2 regions of the Mesorhizobium sp. M0208 genome follow, and region 2 is predicted to be linked to the other one. Evidence: riboswitches for the same ligand, from Rfam matches in the RefSeq annotation. Region 2 holds a riboswitch; the other holds the start of a gene.
The links. Region 2 has a riboswitch for cobalamin ahead of NKJ17_RS09500 (DUF1636 family protein). Riboswitches for the same ligand answer to the same signal wherever they lie in the genome.
Positions count from the first base shown of each region.

Region 1 (15,910 bases), on a different contig from region 2:
GAAGATCGTCACGGCGGCGCAACAGGGCGATGCGGCCGAAGCGCGACGGATCGATGCCACGCTTGCGCCGCTCTGGAGCCTCTTCAAGGAGTTCTCGAGCCTTCGCGTCGTCTATGCACTTGCCGAATTGCTCGACATTTGCCGTGCCGACCCCCCGCGTCCCATCCTGCCTCTGCCCTCAGCAGCGAAGCGCCAGATCGCCGCCGCGTTGGAACGCTTGCCATCGGATGTCAGCCGGTCAACAGCGAACCCGGCGGCCAGTGAAGGAACCTGTCATGTATGTACCCGCGCATTTCGATGAACCGAGCCGAGAAGTCCTTTACGAACTGATCGAGAACAGCGCACTTGGCATGCTGATAACCCATGGCCGGAGCGGTCTCGACGCCAATCACATCCCCTTCGAACTCGACACGTCACAGGGAGAAAACGGTTCCCTTTATTCCTGCGCGATTAGTACACGTGCCGAAGGAAAGGGCACTTTCTCGCTCGAGTGACTTATTTCAAAGGATGTGATCGCGTTTTGGCACATTCACGGCCCACATGCGGCAGCCGCTAACTCACCACATGGTGAGCAACCAGGAAACCTTCCGGCCTACACTTTCTCCCGGAGCGCGCGTGCTGCAGCAACCATGTTCATGAGGGCAGGGCGGACCTCCTCCCACTTGCGGGTTTTGAGGCCACAGTCCGGGTTTACCCACAATTGGGCATCGGACAGTCGCTCGCGGGCAAGCATGACGAGATCCGAAATCTCGCCGACTTCCGGGACCCGTGGTGAGTGAATGTCGTAGACTCCGGGCCCGATTTCATTCGGATATTTGGAGCTCGTGAAGGCCTCCAGCAGTTCCATCTTCGAGCGCGTCTCAATCGAAATGACATCCGCATCCATTTCAGCGATCGCGTCGATGATCTCGTTGAACTCCGAATAGCACATGTGGGTATGGATTTGAGTCGCGTCCTTTACACCCGTTGAAGCGATCCGGAAGCATTCGACAGCCCAGTCGAGATAGTCGTTCCAATCAGACTGGCGCAGTGGCAATCCTTCGCGAAACGCGGCCTCATCGATCTGGATCATCCTTGCGCCGGACCATTCGAGATCCGTCACTTCGTCGCGGATGGCGAGCGCGATCTGGCGGCATGCTTCGGAGCGGGGTACGTCGTCGCGAACAAATGACCAGTTGAGAATGGTCACTGGGCCTGTGAGCATTCCCTTCACAGGGTTTTCCGTAAGCGACTGGGCGAATTGCCACCAGCGCACCGTCATCGGATTGCGCCTCGATACGTCGCCGAAGATAATGGGGGGACGCACGTAGCGGGACCCATAGCTTTGTACCCAGGCATGCTGGGTGAAGGCGAAGCCGGACAGTTGCTCGCCGAAATGCTGTACCATGTCGTTTCGTTCGAACTCACCGTGCACCAGCACGTCCAGCCCGATCTCTTCCTGCCAGCGAATTGCAGCCTCGATCTCCTTCTTCAGGAAGGTCTCGTAGTCGACATAGCTCAGCTGGCCCTTCGCATGAGCGGCCCGCGCCCTGCGTACCTGCCGCGTCTGCGGGAAGGACCCGATGGTCGTCGTCGGGAACGGCGGCAGCCCGAGCGTGCCGGCCTGGACTCTGGAGCGCTCGGCAAAAGCGCTCTCTCGTCGCTTCATGCTGTCGTGAATGCTGGCGATCCGTCCCTCAACAAGCGGGTCATGGATCTTCGTGGATGTCACGCGAGTGGCGGCAGCCTCGGCAGACGCTTTCAACGCGCCTGCCACCGCATCCCTGCCTTGAGTCAGGGCCCGGGCCAGCAACACCAACTCGTCGGTCTTCTGGGCCGCGAAGGCGAGCCACGACCTGATGTCCGCGTCGAGTTTGGTCTCCATGCGCAGGTCGATCGGCACGTGCAGCATCGAGCAAGAAGGCGCGATCTCGACGCGGTCCAAGGGCCAGCCGGCGACGATCGGTTTGATGCGGTCGAGAATGGCGGGCAGGTTCGCACGCCAGACGTTGCGGCCATCGATCAAGCCAAGCGAGAGCACCAGATCCTTCGGTGCGAGCCGACCCACAGTTTCCAGTTGCTCGGGATGGCGCACGAGATCAATATGCAGCCCGGCCAGGGGCAGAGAAACCGCGGTTTCGAGATTGTCTCCCAGCGGCCCGAAATAGGTAGCCAGCATGATCTTCAGCTCGGGCGCGGCTTTCGACAGCTGGCCATAGGCGAATTCGAACGCAGCTCGTTCGTTCGGGTTCAGATCGAGGACAAGCGCTGGCTCATCGATCTGCACCCAATCGGCACCCGACAGCTTCAACCTCCGCAGGAGTTGCTCGTAGACGGGCAGAAGCCGTGGTAGGAGTGCAACGGGATCCAAGCCTTCGGCAGGCGATTTCGCCAGCTTGAGGAAGGTGACCGGTCCAAGGATGACTGGGCGTGTGTGAATGCCGAGAGCTTTAGCCTCGAGGAAGTAGTCGACCGGTTTCGTCGACGAGAGGGCGAACGTCTGACCATCGTCGAGTTCCGGCACAATGTAGTGATAGTTGGTGTCAAACCACTTGGTCATTTCCATCGCGGTTACATCAGGCCCATGAGCCGCCTGCTGGTGACCAGCGTGTCGACAACCCTGGTTGCCCCGCGCCATTGCGAAGTAGATGTCAAGTGGAACCTCGCCGCTATTCCAGCCGTAACGGGATGGAACGGCGCCGACCATGGCTGCGGTGTCGAGCACATGGTCGTAGAGCGAGAAGTCGTTCGACGGGATTTTCGACACGCCGCGATCGTGCTGCTCCTCCCAGCTAGCGGCACGGAGCGCCTTCGCGGTCGTGAGAAGGTCGGCAGCGGACGATTTTCCGGACCAGTAGCTTTCAAGCGCGAATTTCAGTTCTCGCCGACGACCGAAGCGGGGCACGCCGAGCGTGGCTACAGGAATTTGCTGAGAGACAGTCATGCCAGACCCCGATGGTTGGGGCGTCGGTGACAAGGAAGGCGCTAGCAGGCCGGCACGAACGGCAGGCTGCAGCGGCCACCGAGACACCCCGCCCGTGGACGTAATTCGCCGTGGCAGGTCTCCTGGCTCGCGGGGTCATAGCCTCTACCCGTCTTCCCAAGGCTATTCGCCTCAGTGACATGAGTGGGGTTGGCTCGCCGCTAACAGTTGCGGGGGCAGCGCCGGCATCGCACCGGCTTCCCTCTTAGCTCCGCTGCGGCAGCGCCGTACGGAGAACCACGACGCGGGAGACAATTACAACAGTTCGCTTCTTTGTCAACGCCGCATAAAGAAATGTTTATGTCGTTATGTTAAACGTTGGCATGTTCCAAAGGTCGCCTCGAAAGCGAAAACTGTGGAAGCCTTGAGCGGCCGGTAAATCAAAGCAATGACGCACGGCGCCCTTGTCCAGGAGGATAGGAGTTCGTCGGCTCCCGGCGGCAAACATACCGGCAAGCGCCGTGGTGCTGCTTCCCGCATCATGCGAACGCCACCTCGGCATCGAACTTCGGCTTCGAGGTTCCGACCGCTTCGTCGGTGATCTGCTCGCGACCACATCCGGCTCAATGGCGAGGCTATTGCCCATGTGGAAACTGTTGGCCGTGATGCCCTCGGTGATACGACACAACGATTTCGGGGGGAGCACCCGAGGCCCGGCGCAGCGGCCTGTTGCGAAGTGATCGAGGCCAATGTCTCGAACTGCGTGTTCGCAGCCCACCGGCTCAAGGTAACCCGGCTCAAACCACCGGGCCAGCTCAAGTCCTGTCCAAATGGGCCTGAGCGGCAAATCGTCGTGCACGCGCACGGTTTGGCGTTCGATCTTGCGATGCGTCTTGGGCGGACAATCGCCACGGTGCAGCGCGCAGAAGCGGTTCCCCAATTGGAAGCCGAGGGCGGTGAGGGCAAGCCAGCGCCACGGGCGGAGGGGGACTTGGACCTGTTTGCCCTGCTGGACCACAAGTTCGCGACACAGGGCCTCAAGGAGAAGACCAAGAGTGATTGCGCGGGACCTCGCCAAATCATCAAAAGCAGCGGGCAGTGAAAGTTCGGCGCCGATTGACATGGAGATAGCCATCGCGGCGGACCCCCAGGCGGACCGCAAGCCGGAATACAACCGGGTGCAGGCGGCCAAGCTCGTCCACAAGATGGCGTCGGGCACATACCGGCGATGGGAGAGCGGACCGTGGAGTGCAGGAACTTCACGCCTATCCACGCTCCCGTGGACGTGTCCTGCGGCACATCGGCAGCGATATTGAGGAGGCAGTTGAGCTTCTGGTCGAGCACTCTTACCTGCCACTACCTACGCTTAACGTCATCTCGTACTGAAAACGCACCACGCAAGGTCGAGATGTAACATGCGCCCTTCGTGGATGGTTCTAAGCTTCCTCGGGCGCGGTCAATCTGTGATAACGGTCGCTTGGAACCTCCATCACCGCGACGCGATCAAGGTTGGCGTATCGCGCTTGGTAGTAACCTTCTTCCTCCACTTCGGCGAAACTACACTGGGGAACGTCAAAGGTCGCAGCTTCCAATCCGAAGAAAGTCGTAGCGGTTTCTTCATCCAAGAAGTTCCACTCATCTTCTCGGTCGTCATATGTGACGCGAACATAGGAGGCCATGCGCACGGCTTCCTGATCACCCATCTCTGCGATGATGGCATCGCATTCTTTCTTCAGCTTTCCTGAAACCTCACCCTTATCCCAGTCATCCAAAGCCCGATAGATTTCTGGATGATAATACTCTGGCATCTCCTCTACATCGTCACCGATAAGCTCAATGGTGCGGACATATTGCGGATTTATCAAGAGTATTTTGTTGTCAAGGCTCCAACAATACAGCCATGGCCTGCTTGTGTTATTTCTACGAAGATTATGAAGTTCCTTCAATTGACGTAAAATCGATTCACGCGCCTTTTCATCGATAGGATATTGGCGGTTGCCAACAGTCGTCTTGATTCTGAGCGTGCCGTATCGCGTTTCGGCATCGGCAATTGCAAACGGGCTCGTGCGCCACTCCTCGACATCAATCTTCCAGCCCAGCAGCTCCTCGACCGTGCATTTCAACGTGAGACAAAGGTCCTTGATCTGCTCGACGTTCAACTGCGTTTTGCCTGTTTCCCAACGGGCCACAGTCTGTTGCGTCGTTGCCATCTGCTCTGCCAAATCTTTTTGAGTCATGCCCAGTCGAACCCTAAGCTCTTTCATGTTCATAACTCACCTCGCGTGTTCAACACACGCATTGTGGATGAATTAATCTAACACGTCAAGCGTGTTCAAAAATCGCAGCATGTGTTTTTAGGGCGTCTTCGAGGCTCCCGCAGCCGTTCGTGACCACTTTGCGCAAGACACAGGGCTGGTACACAGCACGAATGGGCGATCAAAAATTACTGCTGAAATTCAGATAATTATTGTGGGCGAGTCTGGATCTCTCTGATCGACACGATAGTCGATCATCACCATGATCGGACCGCTTCGTGGCCGCAGGTCAAGTTGCAGCGTCGGTTCGCTGAACTTGTTGGTCGGATCCAGATTGAGCGTTTCAAAATCCGGCTGACGCAGAAGGATGCCCATCAGTCCCCCAATGACAAGAACCAGCTGGCGGACGAGCAAGGCTCCCGAAACACCTTGGACATCCGCCAGTTCGCCCCAAAGCCAGCTTCCCGCCGCCATGCCGCCGTATGTGGCCGTCTGATAGAGAGAGGGCGCGTCCAACCACCCACCGCGGCGCCGAAAGCTGCACTGTGACCTTAAACAGCGAGAATGATTGAATCCAGGCCGCACCGGCTGGCATGAGGTGAGACAGCTCAGCCCAACGTGCTCGCTCCATGCCCGAAAGAAGCAGCTGATCGCCAATACAAAGAACGCACCGCGAATGACCCATTCGTTGGAGAGAACTTCTCGGACCCGCCCGATGAGGAGCGCGCCGCAAATCGCTCCCAGGCCGAAGAAGCCGAGCATCACGCCGTAGGTGACTGCGGTCCCTTTGATCTGTTCGCGAGCGACCAACGGCAGGAGAGCCAAAATGACAACGGCGGTGAGGCCGAAAATGAAACTCCGGCACATCACCTTGAGAAGGTTCGGCGACAAGAGCACGTAACGGAAGCCCGCCGCCATCGCACTGCCGAAAGCCTCCCGCGGCAGCGCTTGTCGTGCCCGTTCGGCTTTCCATCGCAACAGCGCAGCGATCAGAGCGAAGTAGCAAAGGACGTTGAAGAGGAACGCGAAGGCCGCACCGGCTGTGGCCACGATTATGCCGCCAATCGCCGGCCCGATGCTGCTTATGAGATTGTAGCTCATGCCGTTGAGCGCAACCCCGCTTGGCAGGTGTTCGCGAGGCAGGATATCTCCCATGGAGGCTTGCCAAGAGGGATCGTGCAATGCCCAACCACAGCCGATTAGGAAGGTGAGACCCAGAAGGGTCCAGGGTGTCATTCCCCGCATAGGTCAGGAACGCCAGGAAGGCGGATACGCAGACCATCAGCAGTTGCGCAGTCAACATGATCCGGCGACGGTCAAACTTGTCCGCGAGCGCTCCCGCCGCGAGCGAGAAGATCATGTAGGGGAGGGTGGTCGATGACTGGACGAGCGCCACCATTCCATGGGAGGTGGCGATGCTCGTCATCAGCCAAGCTGCCGCCGCACCTTCCACTAGGGTGCCAAGGTTCGAAATGAGTGCAGCCGACCATAGCGAACGGAAGGTCTTGTGCTGAAAAGGAACCAGTGAAGATGTTCTCTTCGCCATTGTGGGAAGCTTCGGGATCGACCGCGGGGCTGGATTTGGTTCGCCTCACTCAACCATGGCCTCGCCATACAAGCCAAGCTGCCACAGTGGCGCGCCTGCTAACCCAGAAAACTTGGCGGCCTTAACTACCCCCTGAGGAGTGTCTCTCGACATTCCTCAGGGAACTCGACGCGAATGTCTGCAATATCCGCTAAGCGGGCAGAATTTCTGCGACAGCATTTGCTGAAACCCTACTTTACAACAGTGTGGCGCTTCCGGCCGAGCGAAAGCCGGATCGGGAGGTCTTGGGAAGATATCATTGTATCAACCTCGACAACGTTGCCGTTGATCCGCACACCTCGTCCCGAGATCGCCCTTCGCGCTTCCCCTTTGGAGGAGGTCAATCCGGCGCGTACCAGCAAATCCACAAGGGCTACTCCGGCCAACCCCTCGGCGTCATTTAGATGAAGCGTCGGTAGCCCCTCTGCGGCTTCGCCCTGCCCAAATGCTTGGCTAGCCGTGGCCTCCGCCTGTTTGGCGGCGTTAGTTCCATGTGCCAGGGCCGTAGCTTCGTTGGCGAGACGTTCTTTGACGGCGTTTAGCTCGCTTCCTTCAGCCTGTCCAAATCGCTCGATCTCGTTCATCGGCAGATCGGTGAAAAGCTTCAGAAACCGAACGACATCAGCGTCTTCCGTGTTACGCCAGAATTGCCAGTAATCGTATGGCGAAAGGCGATCTTCGTTGAGCCACACAGCTCCGGCAGCCGTCTTACCCATCTTGACACCTGAAGGAGTCTTCAGAAGCGGCGTAGTCACTCCGAAGACTTCCTTTCCATCCGTCCGCCGTATCAAGTCGATGCCATTGATGATGTTCCCCCACTGGTCGGCTCCACCCATCTGCAAACGGCAACCGGTCCGGCGGGTTAGCTCAAGGAAGTCGAACGCTTGGAGGATCATGTAGTTGAATTCTAAGAAGCTCAGATTCTCCTGCTTTTCCAGCCGCGACTTCACACTGTCGAAAGAGAGCATCCGATTGACGGAGAAATGCCTGCCGACGTCTCTCAGCATGTCGATCCAACGAATGCTGTCCAGCCAGTCGGCATTGTTCACCATCACGGCATCCGTCGGGCCGTCTCCGAAGACAAGGAGACGGCCAAAGACCTTTCTGATCCCTTCAATGTTGGCGGCGATCCGCTCGTCCGTCAGCATCGGCCGCGCGTCCGAACGGAAGCTGGGATCGCCGATGCGGGTGGTCCCACCCCCAATGAGAACGATGGGTTTATGGCCAGTCTGCTGAAGATGACGAAGCGCCATGATCAGAAGAAGATGGCCGACATGAAGACTGTCAGCCGTCGCATCGAAACCAGCGTAAGCGGGTACGATGCCTGCTTCAAAGGCGGCATCGACACCCGGCAGGTCGGTCCCTTGATTTACATAGCCGCGCTCAATGAGCGTCTTCAAAGCCGCCGAACATGGTTTGGAATGACCGGTTGATAAATCGGGAAGTGCCATAGGGAATCCTCCTGGTATTGCCGCCAGGGGGTCCTCTCAATGAACAAAGCCGCCTGACGGCGGCTTGTTTCAAGGCATGATCGAAACGCGCCGCTCCTTATGGAAGCGTCGCATAATAGATTGCAGCGATGAGCGCGGACTTGATCATGTGCCGATGCATAAAGGACTTTATCCGCACCTGCAAGCAATCTGAAATGGCTACTTCGGGGAGCTGCCGAGCCTCTGTCGCGACGATTTTGCAACTGACTTTTGCACCGTCGCAGAACTCAACTTTTGCGACAACATTTCCTGCTTCCCGCTTTCCTTCTGATGTCGAGCCCAGCGCGCTTCACCTGCGCTTCGCTGCAGCCGGTCAGCTTTGCCGTCCTGCTGATACTGTTGCCGCCAGACCGGAAGACAATAATGCGTTCGTGTGTCACCAAGTCAGCTTGGCCTCCGGCGGGGCGGCTTATCCGGATGACTGCACGCGATCAGTTGCTGGTTCAAGACAGGGAAGAAGGCCTGCATCGCCTTTGCCGATGTTCAAGGTCAGTTCAATGTGGGTAATTTTCCGACGCCGTATTGCGCCACCGGCAAAAACGGCGTGAATCCTGAAACCTACGCCTGCAATTGGTGTGAAGCAGGCGAAAAGGGCTGCAGTGGCGGCGATTTCATCGAGGAAGGTTTGCGGCGGCGGCAGCGACACCGTTTTCTCGCGTCAGCAAATCCCGCCAAACCATTACCACCCCAATTGCGACCACGATATTCAGGGGCCGTACCGGAACCACGAGGGTCCTTACCAGGCGTGTCTCGCCACGCAAACCACCACCCACAATGGCATGGTGTTTGGCCTTAGAGCCTGACCCGAAACTCGGTTTTGGGGGTGGAAGCGGTTGAGTGGCCCCGTCCGTTGTGATTCGCTTGAGTTGTCTAGACTTGAACGGGATAACGACATGGGTTGGACGGAGACCACCCGCCGGCGATATTGCCGCGCGGGGCAGCGAGATGCAAACGCGTTGACGGACAGGGAATGGGCGTTGCTCGAGCCGTTCCTGCCGGGAACGAAGACAACGGGACGACCGCGGACGACAGAACTTCGGGCGGTCGTGGACGTGCTCCTCTACATCGCCTGGACCGGCTGCCAATGGCGGGCATTGCCGGATCGGTTCCCGCCGGTCTCGACGGTTCAACGCTAGTTCTATGCCTGGCGGGACAACGGGCTGTGGAAGACCATCAACTTGCACTTGGTGGCTGCGGCACACCTGGCGCTTGGTCGCGAGGCGAGCCCGAGCGCCGGTGTCATCGACAGCCAATCGGCAAAGACCACGGACGTTGCCGGTTTGCGCGGTAACGACGTCGGCAAGAAGGTCAAAGGCCGCAAGCGCCATATCATTACTGCCACCGAGGGACACTTGGTCGGGCTGACGGTGCACACGGCCGACATCCAGGAAGGCAGTCGGCGTCATCGCCTCCATTCGACGGCTTTCTCCCTGGTTGCGGCATCTGTTCGCCGACGGCGGCTATGCCGGAGAAAAACTGTCGCAGGCACTGGCCAATCTCGGCACATGGACCATCGAAATCATCAAGCGCTCCGACGCGGCCAAGGGCTTTGAGGTGCTGCCACGACGATGGGTCCTCGAGCGAACTTTCGCCTGGCTGGGACGTTGTCGCCGGCTCGCCAAAGACTTCGAGGCGACCATCGCCAGCGCCGAGGCATGGATCTTCATCGCCTCGATCCGCCTCATGCTTCGCCGCATGGCAGCTCCACGTCGTGCGTCGAGTTTCGAGTCAGGCTCTTACAGGCATGCGCAGGACGCGCGAAGCCGCTCAAATCTCCCCAGATGGGTCAGCCATCGAAGACCGGCATCACTTGCCCGTTGAGCGGCTATACGATAATGCTCCGCGCTAAGCAGCAAGCGCCAAAAATTCGAGCGGCGACTTCATTCTCCTATTCAGGAAGGAACTATGAGGCGGCAGACGCGACCATTCACCGTGGAAGTCAAACAAAAGCGCAATTATCAAAAATCCGCACGTTCCATCTGGGGCAATTTCGACATCGCCGCGGCGATGGCCGAGACAACAAAGGAAGTCGAGCCGTTAAATCGTCAGCTTGTTGACTCTACTGTAGTGGCCCTTGATGCTGAACCTTTGCAAAAACCGCGAGTGGAGCATTTCATGGCCAATCCCCTGGAAACCGAGTCGGCAGTAGTTCCTAGCGCACCGGCAGACAAAGCGGAAACGCCAAAACCGAAGACGAGAGCGCGGCGGTCGAGGAAGCCAGAAGCTGAGGCGAGCGCGCCTGCCCGCAAGGAGGGCGCCAAGCCGATATCCGCGACCACTGAAGCACCGCCGTCAGCGCGAACAGGCCGAAAGAGCTACTCCGCGAAGGATCGTGCCCAGAAGCTGGCGCAGATCGAGACCTCGATCGGCGGCGGCGCTACTCTCAAGAGCGCGGTGAAGCAAGCCGGCATCTCGGAACAGACATATTATCTTTGGAAGAAGGCGGCGGCGCCGGCGGCGGACAGTGACGGGCTGAAGGATCTCGTCGCGCTCGAGGAAGAAAACAAGCGGCTAAAGAGCCTGCTTGCCGATCGTCTCCGCAAGGAGAATGCGGAACTGAAGAAAAGGCTCGGGCTGGATTAAGGAGGCTGGGCAGCTGGTTCTTGGCTCGCCACCTACAGCAATCCCACCTGCTCCGCCTCTCGGCGCAGATTTTGCCGTGGCCTTGGGCCGATTTGCTGGATGACCAGCCCGGCTGCCAGCGAGCCGAGATCGCCGCAATCCTTGAGGCTGCGGCCTTGCGTGTAGCCGTAGAGGAAGCCGGCGGCGTAGAGGTCGCCGGCGCCTGTCGTGTCGACCAGCTCGCGGATCCCGGTCGCCTCGATGGTGACGGTCTCGTCGCGGCGCACGATGACCGAGCCCTTTTCCGAACGGGTGACAATGGCGATCTTGCAGTCCCTGCGGATCTGCGCCAGCGCCTCGTCGAAGGACGCGGTCTGGTAGAGCGACTTGATCTCGTGGCTGTTGGCAAAGACGATATCCACGGTGCCCGAGCGCATCAGGTCGAGGAATTCGTCGCGGTAGCGGTCGACGCAGAACGAGTCCGACAATGTCATCGACACTTCGCGCCCGGCGGCATGGGCGAACTTCGCCGTCTGCCGGAACGCTTCCTTGGCGCGCGGCGGGTCCCACAGATAGCCCTCGAAATAGGTGACGGCGGCGCCCGACGCCTTGTCGGCCTCAACATCCTCCGGGCCGAGCTCGACGCAGGCGCCGAGATAGGTGTTCATCGAGCGCTCGCCGTCCGGCGTGACGAAGATCATCGAGCGCGCCGTCGGCGGTTCGCCATCGAGCGGCCTGGTGTCGAAGGCGACGCCCTGGGCATGCATGTCATGCGCGTAGATTTTGCCGAGCGCGTCGTTGGAGACCTTGCCGAAGAAAGCGGCGCGGCCGCCGAAGGAGGCGACGCCCGCCGCCGTGTTGCCGGCGCTGCCGCCGGAGGCTTCGATGGCCGGGCCCATGCGGCTGTAGAGCAGTTCGGCGCGCCTCGTGTCGATCAAATTCATCGCGCCTTTGATGATGCCGTTGGTCTCCAGGAACGCCTCGTCACACTGGGCGATGATGTCGACGATGGCATTTCCGATACAAAGCACGTCATAGTCCGGCATCAATTCATGTCTCCGCCAAAAACCCACCGGCTTTCTGCCACGCCGGGCGCGGGCGGGTCTGGCCAGTGGGAATGGGCTTTGCGCTTGCCAATCCGTTCGGCGCCAGCCCTCACGGGGCGGCAAGTCCTGCCTCGCGACGCAATTCGTCGGCCCTGTCTGTCTTCTCCCAGGTGAAATCAGGCTCTTCACGGCCGAAATGGCCATAGGTCGCGGTCTTGCGGTATATAGGGCGTAAGAGATCAAGCATCTTGATAATGCCCTTCGGTCTGAGATCGAACAACTCAAGAATGAGGCGCTCGATCCTTCTTTCCTCAACCTTCGCTGTTCCGAACGTGTTGACCATGACAGAAACCGGACTGGCCACGCCGATTGCGTAAGCAAGCTGCACCTCGCAGACGTCCGCAAGTCCGCTAGCGACGATATTCTTTGCGACATACCGGGCCGCATAGGCAGCTGAGCGGTCAACCTTGGACGGGTCCTTGCCCGAAAAGGCGCCGCCGCCGTGACGACCCATCCCACCATAGGAATCGACGATGATCTTGCGTCCAGTGAGACCGCAGTCGCCGCGCGGCCCGCCGACTACGAACCTCCCCGTCGGGTTGACCAGAATTCTGATGCCTTCCGTCTCCAGGTGGGTCGGCAGGACAGGCTTTATGATTTCCTCAATGACGCCCTCGCGGACCGTCTCTTGCGAGACCTGCTCGTCATGTTGGGTCGATACGACGATGGTATCCAGGGCGACCGGGCGCAACCCCTCATAGCGCACTGAGACTTGGGATTTCATGTCAGGACGCAACCAGCCAAGCTGTCGTGCTTTCCGGACATCTGCCTGTTGTTTCGTCAAGCGATGAGCGAGCTGGATCGGCAAAGGCATCAGAGTATCGGTTTCGCGGCATGCGTAGCCGAACATGAGGCCCTGATCTCCCGCTCCCTGTTGGAGGTCCTGCCCTCGTCCCTCGTCAACGCCCTGGCTGATGTCGGGCGACTGCTCGGTGAGTGCATGAACGACGGAGCAACGCCGGCCGTCAAAGCCGACGGCCTCGTTGTCGTATCCAATATCGAGAATCGTATCGCGCGCAACTTGGCTATAATCCACCTGCGCGTCGCTGGTAATCTCGCCAGCCAGAACGACCATCCCTGATTTTACCAACGCTTCACAGGCGACGCGCGCCTTGGGATCGGTGCGGAGGATGGCATCGAGGATGGCATCCGAGATGTTGTCGGCCAACTTGTCCGGGTGTCCCGCGCCAACCGATTCGGAAGAGAACACGAACTGCCTAGCCATGAAATGCCTCGCTTCGGGTGTTGGAGTTGTATGGGGCATTTTGCTTAGCCCACCTTACCTGTCGGTGAGGCCCGGGACCTCGAACGCAGCGCACAAGTCGGCAACGTCTCTTCGCACGCAGGCATGGAGATCTTCGTCTTCTGGCTCGCCGGAGGACGGAGTCCATGAAGCCAGCAATTTGCACGGTTTCCACATCGCGCAAGCCCATTGACGTCACTGCTGGCGCCCCCAGGCGAATTCCGCTTGTGACCTCAGGATGGCGCGGGTCCCCCGGCACCATATTAAAGTTCGTAATGATGCCTGCCTTCGCTAACCGCTCGGCATAGGCATTGCCTGATAGTGGTCGTTCGCGAAGATCAAGGATTAGCATGTGATTGTCAGTGCCCCCGGTGACCAGGTCATAACCTCGGTCCAGAAGCGCGTGGGCCAGAGCCTTGGCATTTTTGACAATCTGTTGGCCGTAACTGCGGAAGGACGGGTCTGCGGCTTCCCTCAAAGCGACAGCTAGCGCCGCGATAACATTCATATGGGGGCCGCCTTGCAGTTGAGGGAAGACAGCGCGATCTATTCGTCTGGCGAAATTGCATTTGCCCTTCGAATGATACTGCGCTTGATAACGATCTTCATTCCTTGACAAAATGAAGCCACCGCGGGGACCGCGGATCGATTTGTGGGAGGTGCTGCTGACCACGTCGCAATGGCGCACGGGATTCGGGTGCGCTCCCGCGGCAATCAGGCCGCTGATGTGCGCAATGTCGGCTACGAGATAGGAGTTCGCTTCCAGGGCGATTTCTGCCATTGCCGCGTAGTCAAAGACACGCGGGTAAGCAGTTCCGCCGACCCAAATGAGCCGCGGCCGTTCCCGCTTGGCTGTCTCGCGCAAGCGGTCATAGTCAATCTGCTGTGTCTTTTCATCTAGTCCATAGGGGACGCGTTGATAGTCAGTTCCGGAAAAGTTGATGGCCCAACCATGAGTCAGATGGCCCCCTTCCGGAAGGGGCAAGCCCATGATCTTGTCACCGGGGCTCAAAAGCGCGCGGTAGACAGCCTGATTGGCCGGCGAGCCGGAATAAGGCTGGACGTTGGCGTGTTCGCTGCCGAATAACGTGTTCAAGCGCTCAATGGCGAGGTTCTCAAGCTCATCGACGATCTCGTTTCCCGCGTAGTAGCGCGCAGCGGGGTACCTCTCGGCGTACTTGTTCATGAAAATCGAACCGGTTGCTTCCAGCACGGCCGAGGAGGCAAAGTTCTCTGAGGCGATGAGCTTAAGGGTCGTCCGCTCCTGCCGCTCCTGTCTCAGAAGCAGTTCGTGAACGCGGCAATCAACCGCGGCCAATCGAGACCGTCCGTAAGTGTCGCGCGGCGCGATGGCGCCGTCGGCGGAGTTGTACATGGTGGTTTCGCGCTCCAATTCGACTGATCTATTTCACGGTCAAGCATGCGATCCCCTTCGACGGCGCGTCTTGTGTGGCTTCGAGCCGTTGAAGGTCTCGTTTGTGATAGCCATCGCCGTGGGGCAGGAGATCAACCAACAGTTGAACCAGCCCGCCGTCCTTACCTCCTGCTTTGAGATGGTACGAGCACCACGGACGTTGTTCGTTGCAGTAAAGAAAGTCGGCTCTGGCCAGCAGCCGGACGTGTCGTACAACGTGCTCACGACGCAGACCCAGAATCTCCGCTAGCTGGCAGACAGTTAGGTCCGCATGCGCGCAAAGGCCTAGGATTCGAAGGCGATCTAGATGCGCTGCCGTCCGAAGGCGACTGACCAGTGTCAGCATTGGGCAGGACCAAGCCACTTGGAAAGCCTGGGCACTCGTCCTACTGAATTTGTCATTTCGCGTTCTCCACAGATGTTGCAGCTTTCGAACGAAATAATATGGTTGCTTGTCCACCGACCGGACAATCTCGGTGGCCGTGAAGATACTGTTTTGAGCCAATATGGCTGTGTCGAACAAACAAGATGGGCGCTGTTCTTGCCATTGCCTTTAGCCGAAATTGCACGCAGTTCGGCGGGTCGGAGAATAAGCCACGGTCCGGACTCCACTGACTCAAACGTTGCAATAAGCCTACCATTCACAGCGAACCGGAGTTGCTAAGAGTCTATGAATTTCCTTGAAGGATCTGTTGCAACGTTTGCGCAGCCCGGTCTTGCTCCCGGCTTGCAGCGGTCAATCTCGTGCAGACTGACCGTGATGCAAAGATGACAAGGAAGGTTCACTTTCAATCCGATCTTCTTCCTGGCCAAGTGGTGCGTAGTCTCATAACTGTGGCCTAGACAAAAGCTGGGCTAATCAGCGGTATGATGTCGTTAGCGTGGTTGGGCCACCAGCAGGTCGACGCCAAGATCGACACGCGCAATTTCCCGCGCTACGAGAATGTCAGTGACTGCGCGCTCTTCCTCGGGCGGTCTGGCTGCGCCGTCTAGAATCTGAATGCATCTCGCGCCGACCCGTTCAGCAATGAGCTGTTCGGCTTGCCGCATTGACGGCGAAGCAAGCTCAAGTACGTTTTCGCGCATCTCACGCGCCGCCTCGCCGACTTCCGCAAAACGCTTCTCGGCGAACTGCTCCCTGAAGAGCGCAGCGAGATCATCAAATGTTTGAACTTTGGTGGGCTTGGGTTTCGAGCAAAAATATCCAGTTGCCAGTCCAGGTTTATAGGCAAGGCTGTGCGCTTTGTCGTCTGGCAAGGGCCCAATATCCCCTGGTGAGACGAAAATGGACTGCCGTGCTACGGTTGCTCCAAATAAGAGCGGTCGAAATCGCTGATGTTTGCGATACAAGGA
Region 1 covers NZ_JAMYSP010000055.1:4,515-20,424, forward strand. The annotation lists gene NKJ17_RS31035 (dihydrodipicolinate synthase family protein) at 1-301, shown strand, start outside; gene NKJ17_RS31040 (FMN-binding negative transcriptional regulator) at 276-494, shown strand; gene metE (5-methyltetrahydropteroyltriglutamate--homocysteine S-methyltransferase) at 593-2,923, opposite strand; cobalamin riboswitch at 3,019-3,219, opposite strand; gene NKJ17_RS31050 (hypothetical protein) at 3,639-4,004, shown strand; gene NKJ17_RS31055 (helix-turn-helix transcriptional regulator) at 4,339-5,172, opposite strand; gene NKJ17_RS31060 (MFS transporter) at 5,501-5,842, opposite strand; partial or broken gene NKJ17_RS31065 (MFS transporter) at 5,836-6,703, opposite strand; gene tyrS (tyrosine--tRNA ligase) at 6,934-8,193, opposite strand; gene NKJ17_RS31075 (hypothetical protein) at 8,642-8,878, opposite strand; partial or broken gene NKJ17_RS31080 (IS5 family transposase) at 9,126-9,933, shown strand; gene NKJ17_RS31085 (transposase) at 10,138-10,815, shown strand; gene NKJ17_RS31090 (adenosine kinase) at 10,848-11,840, opposite strand; gene metK (methionine adenosyltransferase) at 11,950-13,125, opposite strand; partial or broken gene glyA (serine hydroxymethyltransferase) at 13,180-14,518, opposite strand; gene NKJ17_RS31105 (hypothetical protein) at 15,434-15,814, opposite strand; gene NKJ17_RS31110 (hypothetical protein) at 15,856-15,910, opposite strand, start outside.
Region 1: linked by a shared signal. The riboswitch ahead of metE (5-methyltetrahydropteroyltriglutamate--homocysteine S-methyltransferase) and the one ahead of NKJ17_RS09500 (DUF1636 family protein) in region 2 are both predicted to bind cobalamin.

Region 2 (15,910 bases):
GGCAGCCCATCAGCGCCAGGCCTTGCGCGATCTCCTCGCCGCCGGTGCGCAGCGAGGCCGACCCCCAGAGGTCGATGACCAGCGAGCGCGGCCAGTCGCCATGCGATTGCATGTAGTTGCGGACGACTTCTTCCGCTGCCGCCTTACCCAGATCATAGGCGGTCGGCGTCGGCATGGTGCGCGGGTCGGCGGTAAACAAATTGCGGCCGGTGGGCAGCACATCGCTCCGGCCACGCGCCGGCGCGCCGGCCGGACCGGCAGCGACGTGGCGGCCGTCGAGGGCGGCAAGCAGCGCGGTTTTTTCAGCTGCCGCACTTTGCCGCCGTACCGGATCAGCTTCGCCTTCCGGCGAGCGGCCGTAAATGTGCAGGCCGTCCTTGATGGCGAAATCCTTGAGATCGCAGAGCCAGGCGTCGATGCGGCGCAAAGCCTCGTCGGCTGCGTCGGTCCTGGCGACACCAGCCTCTGAGGCGAGGCCGGTCTTTTCCGCCGTTTCGACTATCAGCTTCGCCAGGCGGTCGCGGCGGCGGCGGTCGAGCCCGTCGGCCTGGGCATATTCGTCGACCAGTCGTTCAAGCCTGTGCTGGTTTTCGTCCAGCCCGGCGCCGGTCAGCGGCGGCGGCAGATGGCCAAGCGTGACGGCGGCAACGCGCCGCTTGGCTTGCGCTGCCTCGCCTGGATTGGAGACGATGAAGGGGTAGACGACGGGCAGGGCGCCGGTGACGATTTCGGGAAAGCAGTTTTCGCTGAGCGCAACGGTCTTGCCGGGCAGCCATTCCAGCGTGCCGTGGGCGCCGACATGGACAATTGCATGGATGCCGAGCGACTGGCGCAGCCAGAGGCCAAAGGCGACCAGCGCATGGCGCGGCGGCAATGTCGGGTCGTGATAGTCGGCGCGGCGGTCGACTGAGCGCCCGCGATCGGGGGCGAGCGCCACGGTGATGTTGCCGAACGTGGCCGTGCGGAAGCGGAATTTGGCGACAGCAGGCGCTTGAACACCCCCCTCTGTCCTGCCGGACATCTCCCCCGCAAGGGGGGAGATTGCGCTCTCATTGCCGGTTTCGCCAATCACTGAGGTTGCAGAACGGGTGCCGTCGGCGAAACGGCCAATCTCCCCCCTTGAGGGGGAGATGTCCGGCAGGACAGAGGGGGGCGCCTCGCGCGAACCTGTCTCATCTTCCGCCTTACCCCATGCCGCCTCCACGGCAGCGAGTGCCGCAGTCGGTAACTCTGCAGAAAGAGCGAGATAATCGTCCAGTCTCAGCCCACCATTCCCCCGTTCCAGCAAATCCAACAACTCCCTTGGCGTTTGCGGAATCCTTTCAACGGCGTAGCCCTGTTCGCTCAGATCGTGCAGCATTGCCAGCACGCTGGACGGCACGTCGAGGCCGACGGCGTAGCCGGTGCGACCGGGGGCGCTCGGATAGTCGGGGATCAGGATGGCGAGCTTGCGTTCCGCGCGCGGCGTCCGCCGCAGGCGCACGAATGCCTCGATACGGTTCGCCACTTGCGCGACGCGGTCGGGCTCTGGCCGGTTGGCGAAGGCGCGGAAGGCCAATGCGGGATCGGTTTCGCTTTCGCCCTTGAAGGAAATGGCGCCGGCCAGGATGCGGCCGTCGAGCTCGGGCAGGACGACATGCATGGCAAGGTCGGCGGGCGCCAGGCCGCGCTGATTGGTTTGCCAGATGTCGCGGCGGGTGGTTGCGACGATGACCTGGAACACCGGCACGCCGGCGCGGTCGAACAGGGTTTCAACGCCCGGCTCGGCCCCAGAGGCGAAAGCTGTGGCGGTGATGATGGCGGCAGGCTTCAGCGTTGCAAGCGCGGTTTCAACAAAGGCGAGTGAGGCCGGGTCCTTGAGGCTGGAGACGAAGATAGGCACGGGAGCCATGCCGCGCGCGCTCAGCGCTTCGAAAAGCGCGTCGATGGGCGCGACGTCGGCCGCGAGCAGCATCGAACGGTAGAAGAGGATTGGCACGACGTCCCCCTCCCTCTCGAGGGGAGGGTGGCCCGAAGGGCCGGGTGGGGTCATTGCGGCAGTGCTCGACGCCTCTTTGAGTTGGCGCGCTTCGGAGAGGACCCCATCCCCGGCCTGCGGCCGGACCCTCCCCTCGAGGGGGAGGGGGACGCCGCGTTCTACGACCCCCAGTCCCGGCTCGTAAAATCCAGCCTTTGGCACGCTAACGGGTTCGGCTACCGCCGCACCAGATCCAGCGAGACTTGCCAGCCTCTGCACCAGCGCCGTCATATTTGCCGGCCCGCCCTCGCGAAAATAGCCAAGCAGGGCGTCCAACTCCTCGCGCGGCAGCGTCGAGCCTTCGATCAGTCGCAAATCCTCGTCGTGGCTCTCGCCCGGTAGGAGCGCCAGCTTGATACCGCGATTTCGCGCGATAACGGCGAGCTGGTCGCAGCCATAGCGCCACCACTCGTAGCCGCCGAGAATGCGGACCAGAATGACCTTGGCGTGGCGGGCGACGCTCTCGGTCCAGAGGTCGACGGACATCGGATGGCGCAGGTCGCGCAAGGCGGCGAGCCGCATCGAGGGCAGGCGGTCCGCATCCGCCTTCCACGCCGCCGCCAGCCCGGCCAGGTCGCTGTCGGTGAAGGACAGGGCCACGACATCCGCAGGCGTTTGCCTGAGATCGACAGGCTCGGCGAGATCGTCGAGCGAGGCGGATGTGGTGGTGAGGATGTGCATCGCGGCTTGTACCTGGGGTCAGCCGGCGAGGATACGCTCTATCGCCGGGCGGTTCAGCCCTTTCAGACCGATGACGACAAGGCGCGAGCGGCGATCGTCTTCAGCGGTCCAGGCCCGGTCGTAATAATGGTTGACGCGCGGGCCGACGGCCTGCAGCAGGAGCCGCATCGGCTTGCCGCCAACCTCGACGAAGCCCTTGACGCGCAACACGTTTTCTTCCTCCGCCGCCGTGGCGACGCGTTGTGCGAGCTCGTCCGGGTTAGACACGGACGCGATGTCGATGACGAACGAGTCAAAATCGTCATGTTCGTGGTCGAGCTCGTCGTCGTGATGGGTTTTGCGGTTCTCTATGTCGTCCTCGACGGCGAGGCCGAGGCCGAGCAGCACCGACGGATCGACCTTGCCTTGCGAAGTCGGCACGATCTTCACCGCCCGCGCAACATGCTTGCCGATGACGGCATTGGCACGGGCCGAGCCGGCTGCGTCCATCAGGTCGCTCTTCGAGAGGATGATCAGGTCGGCGCAAGCGAGCTGGTCCTCGAATACTTCCTCGACCGGATCGTCGTGTTCGAGCGTCTCGTCCTGCGCGCGCTGCGCCTGCAGGGCGTCCATGTCGTTGGCGACGCGCCCATCAGCCAGCGCCGGTCCGTCGACGACGGCGATAACGCCATCGACGGTCACCCGGCTCTTGACCGACGGCCACTGGAAGGCCTGGACCAGCGGCTTGGGCAGGGCCAGCCCGGACGTCTCGATCAGGATATGGTCGACCCTCGGCATCAGCGACAGGATCTGGTCGAGTGCCGGGACGAAATCGTCGGCGACAGTGCAGCAGATGCAGCCATTGGCCAGCTCGACAATGTTTTCCTCGGGGCAGGTGTCGATGCCGCAGCCCTTCAGGATCTCGCCGTCGATGCCGATGTCGCCGAACTCGTTGACGATGATGGCCAGCCGCTTGCCTTTGGCGTTTTCGAGCAAATGGCGGATCAATGTCGTCTTGCCGGCGCCGAGAAATCCGGTAACGACGGTGCAGGGGACGCGCGAAAGGGGGGCAGCGGTCATATCAAGTCCTTCAAAAGGTCGAGGGGAGGGATGCGGGCAACCAGACCGCGCTTCAGGCAATCGGGACGGCCGCGCCACGGAATGAGCCCATCCGTCGAGGTGGCGAACAGCTTTGCGCCGGTCACGAGATCGGCGCCGCTGGTCGCGGTCAGGTCGCCGAAGACGTAACTCCAGCAGCCGTCGCGCAGCATGGCGGCGCTGAGCCGGCGCTTGCAATTGCCGAGGCATTCGACGGTGCGGATTTTGATGTTTTCGCCGGAAGCGGCGCGGCGCGTGTCCTCGGCGAGCAGTTCGCCGGCGCGGGGATGAGCGTCCGAACCGGTCTCGTCACGGCAGGAAGAGCAGACGATGACGGTAACGCCGGCCGGGGAATCGTCAGGGCCGGACAATAAATCCGCTGTCTCAGCCGAAAAACTGCTGTCGCGTTCCAAATCAGGCTCCTTGCCCGGAAAACCCGCCAGGCGATCGGATTCTTATGTCCTAGACGGCAGGTCTCCTGGCTCGCGGGTCATCGCCTTGGTGCCGCCTTCCCGGGAATATCCCAGTGGTTTTCGGCCTTGGCTCGTCGCTTACAGTTGCGGGGACAGCCGCGGATTTGAAATCGAGATTTCGCACCGCATTCCCTCTTGGCCCCTGCCGTTGCGGGCAGGGGACCGTCTGAAACGGATTTAGGCTTGTGGAGGCAGTCGTGTCAACGCACGTCTATGACGCGGCGATATCTGCGAGCGGCCGGCCAAGGTCGCCGGCAGCCGTCACCGCGATGCGCTCAAGCCCGAGCCAGCCCTGCATCTGCTTCAATTCCTCGAAGAGTTCGGCAGCGGTTTGTGGCGGGGCGCCGGGCTCCGCATAGGCGGCATGGACGCGCAATACGCCGGCCGGACGGTCGGCCCTGAGGTCGACGCGCCCGACGATGCTGTCGCCGAGCAGGAACGGCAGCACATAATAGCCATACCGGCGCTTTTCGGCCGGCGTGTAGATCTCGATGCGGTAGTGGAAGTCGAACAATCGCTCGGTGCGCGACCGCTCGAAGACCACGGGATCGAACGGCGCAAGCAAGGCGCGCGCCTCGATCCTGCGCGGCAAACGGACGTTCTTATGGAGATAGGCTGTTTTGCTCCAGCCGTCGACGCTCACCGGCAACAGCTCGCCAGCCTCGACCAGCTCCTCGATGCGGCCCTTAATATCGGCGGGCGAGAGGCGGAAATAGTCGCGCAGGTCGCCTGCCGTGGCGACGCCATGGGCGCGGGCGGAGATGCGCAGCAATTCGCGGTGGGCGTCCTCGGGGCAGGGAACCGGTAGAGCGAGTATCGCGGGCGGCAGTACGCGCTCCGGCAGATCGTAGAACCGTTCGAAGCCGCGGCGATGCGCGGTGGTGATGCGGCCGGCCCAGAACAGCCATTCGAAGGCGTGCTTGGCATGGCTCCAGCCCCACCAGCCGCCCGAACCCTTCTGGCCTTCGAAAGCCGACGCCGCGATCGGGCCTCGTTCGGCGACCTCGCGATAGATGTCTTCGATATAGGCGGCGTGCTCGCGGCCCCATTTGGCCAGTCCGCTGTACATTTCCTCGCCGCGCTCGGCCCGCTGCATGCGCCAGCGCATCAGCGGATAGGTCTCGACCGGCAGGAAGGAGGCTTCGTGCGCCCAATATTCAAAGACCATGCGCTTGCGCGTTATGGCGGCGTCGTCGAGCAGCGCCAGCTTGTAGGGGCCAAGCCGCGAATAGAGCGGCATGTAGTGGGCGCGCACCACGGCGCTGACGGAATCGATCTGCAGCAGGCCGGTACGGGCAAGCACGCGGGCCAGATGTCGGCGGTCGGGTGTACCGGCGGGTCGGGGATCATTGAATCCCTGTGCCGCCAGCGCGATGCGGCGGGCCATGCGAAGTGAGATTTTTTCCTTCATCAATGCGGGTATCCTGATGATGCCGGACAGAGAAGAGAATCTGTGATTCCGCGCCATGCTAGCAGGGTTTTGGCGGTATCCATGTCAGGAGAGAAAAGTGGAGTGAAAAGTGAAAGAAATCAAACAGGAGCGGATCTGACCAGTTTTCCCGGATATGCCGCCCAGTACCGCGATTTGAACAAGGTTTGACTTGCTTCGCCGAAAGCGCTGCGCTAACCCTCGCCGCGTTGCAGCATAGAGCCCCCTTAAAACGGTTCAGTGGTTAAACTGTCACGCTTCCGCAAGTGGGTCCGGTGCTGTAATCAGAGTGGATTGGCCGCCAACGGAAACTGCAGCATGAACGCACTTTTAGGTTCGTACCTGCCCATCGTCCTGTTCATCGGCGTGGCGCTGGTGGTCGGGCTGGCGCTGCTTGCCGCACCCTTCCTGGTGGCCTACCGCAACCCCGATCCGGAAAAGCTTTCGGCCTATGAATGCGGCTTCAACTCGTTCGACGATGCGCGCATGAAGTTCGACATCCGCTTCTACTTGGTGTCGATCCTGTTCATCATCTTCGATCTGGAGGTAGCCTTCCTGTTTCCTTGGGCGGTGTCGTTCAGCCAGATCGGCATGCTCGGTTTTTGGTCGATGATGGTGTTTTTGGCGGTGCTGACCATCGGCTTTGCCTATGAATGGAAAAAAGGAGCGCTGGAATGGGATTGAACGACAGTTCCGGCACGCTCGTCGCGCCGAAGCCCAAGGGCCTCATCGACCCCAACACCGGCAGGCCGGTGGGGGAGGATGATCCGTTCTTCCTGGAGATCAACAACGAGCTCGCCGACAAGGGCTTTCTCGTCACCTCGACCGAGGCGCTGATCACCTGGGCGCGCAGCGGCTCGCTGATGTTCATGACCTTCGGTCTCGCCTGCTGCGCGGTCGAGATGATCCATACCTCGATGCCGCGCTATGACTCCGAGAGGTTCGGTGTCGCGCCGCGCGCGTCTCCGCGTCAGTCCGACATCATGATCGTTGCCGGCACGCTGACCAACAAGATGGCGCCGGCGCTGCGCAAGGTCTACGATCAGATGCCGGAGCCGCGCTACGTCATCTCGATGGGCTCCTGCGCCAATGGCGGCGGCTATTATCATTATTCCTATTCGGTGGTGCGCGGCTGCGACCGCATCGTGCCGGTCGACATCTACGTGCCCGGCTGCCCGCCGAGCGCCGAAGCGCTGCTCTACGGCATCCTTCTCCTGCAGAAGAAGATCCGCCGCACCGGCACGATCGAACGGTGAGCGGCATGACCCAGGCGTTGAATGACCTCTCGACCTATCTGGGCGAGAAGCTGACCGGCCGGATCGGCGAGGCGGTGTTTGCCTATGGCGAACTCACCATCTCGGTCGAACCGCGCGACCTGATCGAGGCAGTGACCTTCCTGCGCGACGACCCGAAATGCCAGTTCATCTCGATCATCGATGTCTGCGGCGCCGATTATCCGTCGCGGGCAAAGCGCTTCGACGTCGTCTATCATTTGCTGTCGCCGAGGCAGAATATCCGCATCCGCATCAAGGTCCAGGCCGACGAAGAGACGCTGGTGCCGTCGATCACCGGCATATATCCCGGCGCCGACTGGTTCGAGCGCGAAACCTACGATCTCTATGGCGTGCTGTTTTCGGGTCATCCCGATCTGCGGCGGATTCTGACCGACTACGGCTTCGAAGGCCATCCGCTGCGCAAGGACTTTCCGCTGACCGGCTTCGTCGAGGTGCGCTACGACGACGAGGCCAAGCGCGTCATCTACGAGCCGGTGGAGCTCAAGCAGGAATTCCGCAATTTCGATTTTCTGTCCCCATGGGAAGGCACGGATTATGTTCTGCCGGGGGACGAGAAGGCGAAACAGTGAGTAGTGAGTAGTGAGTAGGAATTGGAAAAAAGGATCGAATCTTATCGCGACCTGAAGGTGTGGCAATCGGCGATGGTGCTTGCTGAAGATTGTTACCGCATCAGTAAAGGGTTTCCGAAGGAGGAGATCTACGGCATGACCTCGCAGATGCGCCGATCGGCGGTTTCGATCGCAGCCAACGTCGCGGAGGGATACGGTCGAGAAAACAGAGGTTCGTTCGTTCAATTTTTGCGCATGGCGCAAGGTTCGTTGAAGGAACTGGAAACGCACATTTTGCTGGCATGCCGGGTTGGGCTGCTACGAAAAGACGATGAGATTGAACTGCTACTGCGATGCGAAGAGATTGGAAAAATGACGAGATCTCTTATCCGGACGGTGCAGGCCAAGCAGGCGGAATGAAGCAGGCATTGAGGTTGATGATCACTACTCACTACTCACTACTGACTCTTCGCCAGAGGCGCCTCCATGGCTGAAACCTCCGTTCGCAACTTCAATATCAACTTTGGCCCGCAACACCCTGCAGCGCATGGTGTTTTGCGGTTGGTTCTTGAACTCGACGGCGAAGTCGTCGATCGCGTCGACCCGCATATCGGACTTTTGCACCGCGGCACGGAAAAGCTGATCGAGCACAAGACTTATCTGCAGGCGGTGCCTTATCTCGACCGGCTCGATTATTGCGCGCCGATGAACCAGGAACATGCCTTCGCGCTCGCAGCCGAGCGGCTGCTCGGCATCGAGGTGCCGAAGCGCGGGCAGCTTATTCGAGTTCTCTACTCTGAGATCGGCCGCATCATGTCGCACATCCTCAATGTGACGACGCAGGCGATGGATGTCGGTGCACTGACGCCGCCGCTATGGGGCTTCGTCGAGCGCGAAAAGCTGATGGTGTTCTATGAGCGTGCCAGCGGCTCGCGCATGCATGCGGCCTATTTCCGGCCGGGCGGTGTGCATCAAGACCTGCCGCAGAAGCTGATCGAGGACATCGGCAAGTGGATCGACCCGTTCCTGAAGTCGATCGACGACCTCGACGCGCTTTTGACCGGCAACCGTATTTTCAAGCAGCGCAATGTCGACATTGCCACTGTCTCCCTGGCGGACGCCTGGGCCTGGGGGTTTTCCGGCGTCATGGTGCGCGGCTCGGGTGCGCCGTGGGACCTGCGCAAATCGCAACCCTACGAATGCTATGCCGAGCTGGATTTCGACATTCCGGTCGGCAAGAACGGCGACTGTTTCGACCGTTATCTGGTGCGCATGGAAGAGATGCGGCAGTCGGCGAAAATCATGCGCCAGTGCGTCGACCTGTTGCTCGGCAAGGAGGGCGGCGGGCCGGTGTCGAACCTCGACGGCAAGGTGGTGCCGCCGAAGCGCGCGGCGATGAAGCGCTCGATGGAAGCGCTGATCCATCACTTCAAGCTCTACACCGAAGGCTACCGCGTTCCAGCCGGCGAGGTCTATGCCGCGGTCGAGGCGCCGAAGGGCGAGTTCGGCGTCTATCTCGTCTCCGACGGCACCAACAAGCCCTACCGCTGCAAGCTGCGCGCGCCGGGCTTTGCGCATCTGCAAGCCATGGACTTTTTGTGCCGCGGCCACATGCTGGCCGACGTCACCGCGGTTCTCGGCTCCCTCGACATCGTGTTTGGTGAGGTCGATCGCTAAATGTCAGTCCGCCGTCTCGCAGAAGCCAGCCTCCAGCCAGCCGCCTTTGCCTTCAACCGGGCGAATGCGGCAGCGGCGAAGCAGTGGATCAAGAAATATCCGAAGGGGCGAGAGCAATCCGCGATCATCCCCTTGCTCATGCTGGCGCAGGAGCAGGAAGGCTGGGTGACCAAGGCGGCGATCGAGGCGATCTCCGACATGCTCGGCATGCCCTATATCAGAGGGCTGGAAGTCGCCACCTTCTATACGCAATACCAGCTCAATCCGGTCGGCAGCCGCGCCCATATCCAGGTCTGCGGCACCACACCCTGCATGCTGCGCGGCTCGGAAGCGCTGATGGATGTGTGCCGCTCGAAGATCCATCACGACCAGTTCCACACCAACGACAAAGGCACGCTGTCGTGGGAGGAGGTCGAGTGCCTCGGCGCCTGCGTCAACGCGCCGATGGTGATGATATTCAAGGACACCTATGAGGATTTGACGCCGGAGCGGCTTGCCGAGATCATCGACCTTTATGACGCCGGCAAGGGCGCTACGGTGGAACCGGGACCGCAAAACGGCCGCGTCACTTCCGAGCCGGCCAGTGGCCTGACGACCCTTAAGAGTGAAAAGGCGATCCTCAAGGCGACCCGCGACCGGGAAACCAGGGCCGCGACCAAGGCCGCCAAGGAAGCGGCGCCGGCGGCTTACGCCGCAGCGCCGGTTCCGCCTGCTGCCGCGCCTGCACCGGCGCCAGTTGCGCCCTCGAATGCCAGCAAGCCGAAGACCGATGCGGTCGAGACCAGCCCGGCGCTGAAATCGCCGTCGGCGACAAAAGTCGCGCCAACGGCGGAGAAGGCGGCGAGCGTTGCAGCGCCTCTGCATTCGGCCGCCAATGCCAACAAGGCCGAGCCGCAGGTCGAGGACGTCTCGAAACAGCGCAAAGGCTCCAAGAACAAGGCCGAGCCGGCGTCTGCTTTCAAAGCGCCGGAGGCCAAGGTTAAACCAGCGAAGGCTGCCGCCGAAGCGGCCAAGCCGTCGCCCGGAAACAAGAGCCGGCCGACCGGCAAGAAGCCGGTCTGAGGAACGAGCAATGCTTCAGGACAGAGACCGCATCTTCAACAACATCTACGGCCGCTTCGACAAGTCGCTGGCCGGCGCCATGGCGCGCGGCGCCTGGGACAACACGCCCGGCATCATCGCCAAGGGGCGCGAGTGGATCGTCAACGAGATGAAGGCATCGGGCCTGCGCGGCCGCGGCGGCGCCGGCTTCCCGACCGGGCTCAAATGGTCGTTCATGCCCAAGCAGAGCGACGGCCGGCCGAGTTATCTCGTCGTCAATGCCGACGAGTCCGAACCCGGCACCTGCAAGGACCGCGATATATTGCGCCACGATCCGCATACGCTGGTCGAGGGCTGCCTGATCGCCGGCTTCGCCATGGGCGCGGTCGCCGCCTACATCTACGTGCGCGGCGAGTTCATCCGCGAGCGCGAGGCGCTGCAACTCGCCATCGACGAGGCCTATGCGGCCAAGCTGATCGGCAAGAACAATACCTCCGGCTACGATTTCGACATCTACATGCACCATGGCGCCGGCGCCTATATCTGTGGCGAGGAAACGGCGCTGCTCGAAAGCCTCGAAGGCAAGAAAGGCCAGCCGCGGCTGAAGCCGCCGTTTCCGGCCAATGTCGGCCTCTATGGCTGCCCGACGACGGTCAACAACGTCGAGTCCATCGCCGTGGCGCCAACCATTCTGCGCCGCGGTGCGGCCTGGTTCTCGTCCTTCGGCCGGCCCAACAATGCCGGCACCAAGCTGTTCTGCATCTCCGGCCACGTCAACAATCCGTGCACCGTCGAAGAGGCGATGTCGATCCCGTTCCGCGAACTGATCGAGACGCATTGCGGCGGCATCCGCGGCGGCTGGGACAATCTGCTGGCGGTCATTCCGGGCGGCGCCTCGGTGCCGTTGGTGCCGGCCGAGCAGATCATCGACGCGCCGATGGATTTCGATGCGCTGCGCGACCTGAAATCGGGCCTCGGCACCGCGGCTGTCATCGTCATGGACAAATCGACCGATATCGTGAAAGCGATCGCGCGGCTGTCCTACTTCTACAAGCATGAGAGCTGCGGCCAGTGCACGCCCTGCCGTGAGGGCACGGGCTGGATGTGGCGGGTGATGGAACGGCTGGTGCGCGGCGAGGCGCAGAAGCGCGAGATCGACATGCTGCTCGACGTGACCAAGCAGGTCGAGGGCCACACGATCTGCGCTCTGGGCGATGCGGCGGCATGGCCGATCCAGGGCCTGATGCGGCATTTCCGCGGCGAGGTGGAGCGGCGCATCGACGAGTTCTCGCGCAACGCACACCGCGCCGAACCGGTGCTGGCGGCGGCGGAATAGAAGAATTCAAAAAATGCGGGCGAATGCCCGAAACGAGGAAACGAGCGCGGGGCAGACGGAAACGACCAGGAGACCACCTATGTCGCTGTTTTCGATACCCGACGATTTGACGCCCGATGGGGACCCGTTCTTGAAGATGAACCAGGACCTGACCAGGACAATGCCGAAGGAGATGGCCAGCGCCGTCAATCTCCTGGCGCATCCTGTCGCCGGCGCGGCGGCGATGACGGCACTCGGCATCGGGCTTGCCAACCACGCCTTTGGCGTCTGGATGGGCGTGCTTTCAGGCGTGGCCGAGACCTCGCAGCGGCTTTGGCAGCCGGTCACCGAGGATTTCGAGGCCCGGACCGAACGCGTTTCCGCGACCGGCAAAAGCTCCTCGACCAAGGCGCGCGCAGCCACCAAAACCCTGATTGCCGAGGCGCAGTCCTTCGCTAATGACGTGACCGACATTGCAACAAGCACTGCGGCGCGGAGCGTGGCGAATGCCAGCACCGTTGCAGCGGATGCGTCGGCCGGGCTGATGCCGGAAGATTTCAAGCAGCCCAAGCCGATGGACCGGCCAGCCGTGCCCGCCGACCTCAAGGCAATATCGGGCATCGGGCCGAAACTGGAAAAGGTGCTGAACGGCCTTGGCATCTGGACATACGCCCAGATTGCCGCGTGGACGCCGCAAGAGATCGCCTGGGTCGAAGATTACCTGTCGTTGAAGGGCCGTATCGGCCGTGACGGCTGGATCGGTCAGGCGGCCGCATTGGCCGGGGCCAAAAATTGAATTCAATACCGTGCGCGGTGTCGGCTGCGCCCGGAAGGAAAGATTGCGGAACGTCCGCAGGGGTTTGAGGCGAAATGGCAAAGCTCAAGGTCGACGGGAAAGAGATCACTGTACCCGACCACTACACGCTGCTGCAGGCGGCCGAGGACGCCGGTGCGGAAGTGCCGCGCTTCTGCTTCCACGAGCGGCTGTCGATCGCCGGCAATTGCCGCATGTGCCTGATCGAGGTGAAGGGCGGCCCGCCCAAGCCGCAGGCGTCCTGCGCCATGGGCGTGCGCGACCTGCGCCCCGGTCCGAACGGCGAGCCGCCGGAAATCTTCACCAACACGCCGATGGTCAAGAAGGCCCGCGAAGGCGTGATGGAATTCCTGCTGATCAACCATCCGCTGGACTGCCCGATCTGCGATCAGGGCGGCGAGTGCGACCTGCAGGACCAGGCGATGGCGTTCGGCGTCGATTCCTCACGCTACCACGAGAACAAGCGGGCGGTCGAAGACAAGTATATCGGGCCGCTGGTCAAGACGATCATGAACCGCTGCATCCATTGCACGCGCTGCGTCCGCTTCACCACCGAGATTGCGGGCATATCCGAGCTCGGCCTGATCGGCCGCGGCGAGGATGCCGAGATCACCACCTATCTCGAAAGCGCAATGACTTCGGAACTGCAGGGCAATGTCATCGACCTTTGCCCGGTCGGTGCGCTGACCTCCAAACCCTACGCCTTCCAGGCACGGCCTTGGGAACTGACCAAGACCGAGTCCATCGACGTGATGGACGCCGTCGGCTCGGCGATCCGCGTCGATAGCCGGGGCCGCGAAGTGATGCGCATCCTGCCGCGTACCAACGAGGCGGTGAACGAGGAGTGGATTTCCGACAAGACCCGCTTTATCTGGGACGGCCTGCGCACGCAGCGCCTCGACCGGCCCTATGTGCTCAAGGACGGCAGACTGGCCCCGGCAAGCTGGGCGGAGGCTTTTGCCGCGATCAAGGAAGCGGTGTCGAATGCCGCACCCGAAAAGATCGGCGCCATTGCCGGCGATCTCGCAGCCGTCGAGGAGATCTACGCGCTGAAGCTTCTGATGGCTTCGCTCGGCTCGAGGAACACCGACTGCCGCCAGGACGGTGCCGCACTCGATCCGTCGCTCGGCCGGGCCAGCTATGTCTTCAACCCGACCATCGAAGGCATCGAACAGGCCGATGCGGTGCTGATCATCGGCGCCAATCCGCGCTTCGAGGCATCCCTGCTCAACGCCCGCATCCGCAAGCGCTGGCGGGCCGGCAATCTGCCGGTCGGCGTCATCGGCGATGTCGGCGATACGCGCTATGATTACGAGCAGCTCGGCGCCGGACCGGAATCGCTGAAGGATCTGGCCGACGGCAACGGCAAGTTCTTCCATCTGCTAAAGAAGGCGACGCATCCGCTGATCATCGTCGGCCAGGGTGCGCTGGCGCGTCCGGACGGCGCGGCCGTGCTCGGCCAGGCGGCGAAGCTCGCCGTCGCAGTCAACGCCGCTAGGGCCGATTGGAACGGCTTTGCCCTGCTGCACACCGCCGCGGCACGCGTCGGCGGCCTCGATGTCGGCTTCGTACCGGGCGAGGGCGGCAGGAATGTCGCCGGCATGCTGGGCGAGACCGACGTGCTGTTCCTGCTCGGCGCCGACGAAATCGACATGGCCAAGACCGGCGGCGCTTTCGTCGTCTATATCGGCACGCATGGCGACAAGGGCGCGCATCGCGCCAACGTCATCCTGCCGGGCGCCGCCTATACCGAGAAGTCGGGCACCTTCGTCAACACCGAAGGCCGCGTGCAGCAGACCAACCGTGCCGGCTTCGCGCCCGGCGAAGCGCGCGAGGACTGGGCGATCCTTCGGGCACTGTCGGATGTGCTCGGCAAGAAGCTGCCGTTCGATTCGCTGCAGCAACTGCGCGCAAAGCTCTATGCGCAATACCCGCATCTTGCCCGCGTCGACCATGTCGCGGCCGGCGACCCGGCCGACATCGCCAGGGTTGCCAAGCTCGGCGGTCGGCTGAACAAGGGCACCTTCACCTCGCCGGTCAAGGATTTCTACCTGACCAATCCGATCGCGCGGGCTTCCGCGGTGATGGCCGAATGCTCGGCTTTGGCGAAAAACGGCTTCAGGCAGGCGGCGGAGTAGACATGGACACTTTCTTCTCCTTCTACGTGCTGCCGGCGCTGCTGATCCTTTTGAAGTCGGTCGTGCTGATCGTCGTTCTGTTGATCTTCGTCGCCTATGTGCTTTATGCCGACCGCAAGATCTGGGCGGCGGTGCAATTGCGCCGCGGCCCGAACGTCGTCGGCCCGTGGGGCACACTGCAGGCCTTCGCCGATCTGCTGAAATTCGTGTTCAAGGAGCCGGTGATCCCGTCCGGCGCCAACAAGGGCGTTTTCCTGCTGGCGCCCTTGGTCTCGGCGGTGCTGGCGATCTCGGCCTGGGCGGTGATCCCGGTCAATGAGGGCTGGGCGATCGCCAACGTCAATGTCGGCATCCTCTATGTCTTCGCCATCTCCTCGCTCGAGGTCTATGGCGTGATCATGGGCGGCTGGGCGTCCAATTCGAAATACCCGTTCCTTGGCGCGCTGCGCTCGGCGGCGCAGATGGTGTCCTACGAAGTCTCCATCGGTTTCGTCATCGTCACCGTGCTGCTTTGCGTCGGCTCGCTCAACCTGTCCGACATCGTCTTGTCGCAGCAGGACGGGCTGGGCACGCGGCTCGGCCTGCCCAACACCTTCCTCGACTGGCATTGGCTGTCGCTGTTCCCGATGTTCATCGTCTTCTTCATCTCGGCGTTGGCCGAGACCAACCGGCCGCCCTTCGACCTTGTGGAAGCCGAATCGGAACTCGTCGCCGGCCACATGGTCGAATATTCGTCGACGCCGTTCCTGCTGTTCTTCCTCGGCGAATATGTCGCCGTGGTCCTGATGTGCGCGCTGGCCACCATCCTGTTCCTCGGCGGCTGGCTGCCGCCCTTCAACTTCGCGCCGTTCACCTGGGTGCCGGGGCTGATCTGGTTCGTGCTCAAGGTCTGCCTGGTGTTCTTCATGTTCTCGATGGTGAAGGCGTTCGTGCCGCGCTATCGCTACGACCAGCTGATGCGGCTCGGCTGGAAGGTCTTCCTACCGATCTCGCTGTTCATGGTGGTCGCCACCGCCGCTTTCCTAAAGATCACGGGGTTTGCCTGATGTCTGCATTATCCCAGGCCGCCAAGTCACTGCTTTTGCAGGATTTCGTCAGCGCTTTCTTCCTGTCGATGCGCCAGTTCTTCGCGCCGAAGGAGACGATCAACTATCCGCATGAGAAGGGACCGGTCAGCCCGCGCTTCCGCGGCGAGCATGCGCTGCGCCGTTATCCGAACGGCGAGGAACGCTGCATCGCCTGCAAATTGTGCGAGGCGATCTGCCCGGCGCAGGCCATCACCATCGAAGCCGGCCCACGCCGCAATGACGGCACGCGGCGCACCGTGCGCTACGACATCGATATGGTGAAATGCATCTATTGCGGCTTCTGCCAGGAAGCCTGCCCGGTCGACGCCATCGTCGAG
Region 2 covers NZ_JAMYSP010000007.1:1,774-17,683, forward strand. The annotation lists gene NKJ17_RS09490 (cobaltochelatase subunit CobN) at 1-2,698, opposite strand, end outside; gene cobW (cobalamin biosynthesis protein CobW) at 2,717-3,757, opposite strand; gene NKJ17_RS09500 (DUF1636 family protein) at 3,754-4,188, opposite strand; cobalamin riboswitch at 4,227-4,430, opposite strand; gene NKJ17_RS09505 (winged helix-turn-helix domain-containing protein) at 4,460-5,659, opposite strand; gene NKJ17_RS09510 (NADH-quinone oxidoreductase subunit A) at 5,996-6,361, shown strand; gene NKJ17_RS09515 (NuoB/complex I 20 kDa subunit family protein) at 6,352-6,933, shown strand; gene NKJ17_RS09520 (NADH-quinone oxidoreductase subunit C) at 6,939-7,541, shown strand; gene NKJ17_RS09525 (four helix bundle protein) at 7,563-7,940, shown strand; gene NKJ17_RS09530 (NADH-quinone oxidoreductase subunit D) at 8,007-9,197, shown strand; gene nuoE (NADH-quinone oxidoreductase subunit NuoE) at 9,198-10,259, shown strand; gene nuoF (NADH-quinone oxidoreductase subunit NuoF) at 10,270-11,574, shown strand; gene NKJ17_RS09545 (helix-hairpin-helix domain-containing protein) at 11,654-12,349, shown strand; gene nuoG (NADH-quinone oxidoreductase subunit NuoG) at 12,424-14,505, shown strand; gene nuoH (NADH-quinone oxidoreductase subunit NuoH) at 14,508-15,551, shown strand; gene nuoI (NADH-quinone oxidoreductase subunit NuoI) at 15,551-15,910, shown strand, end outside.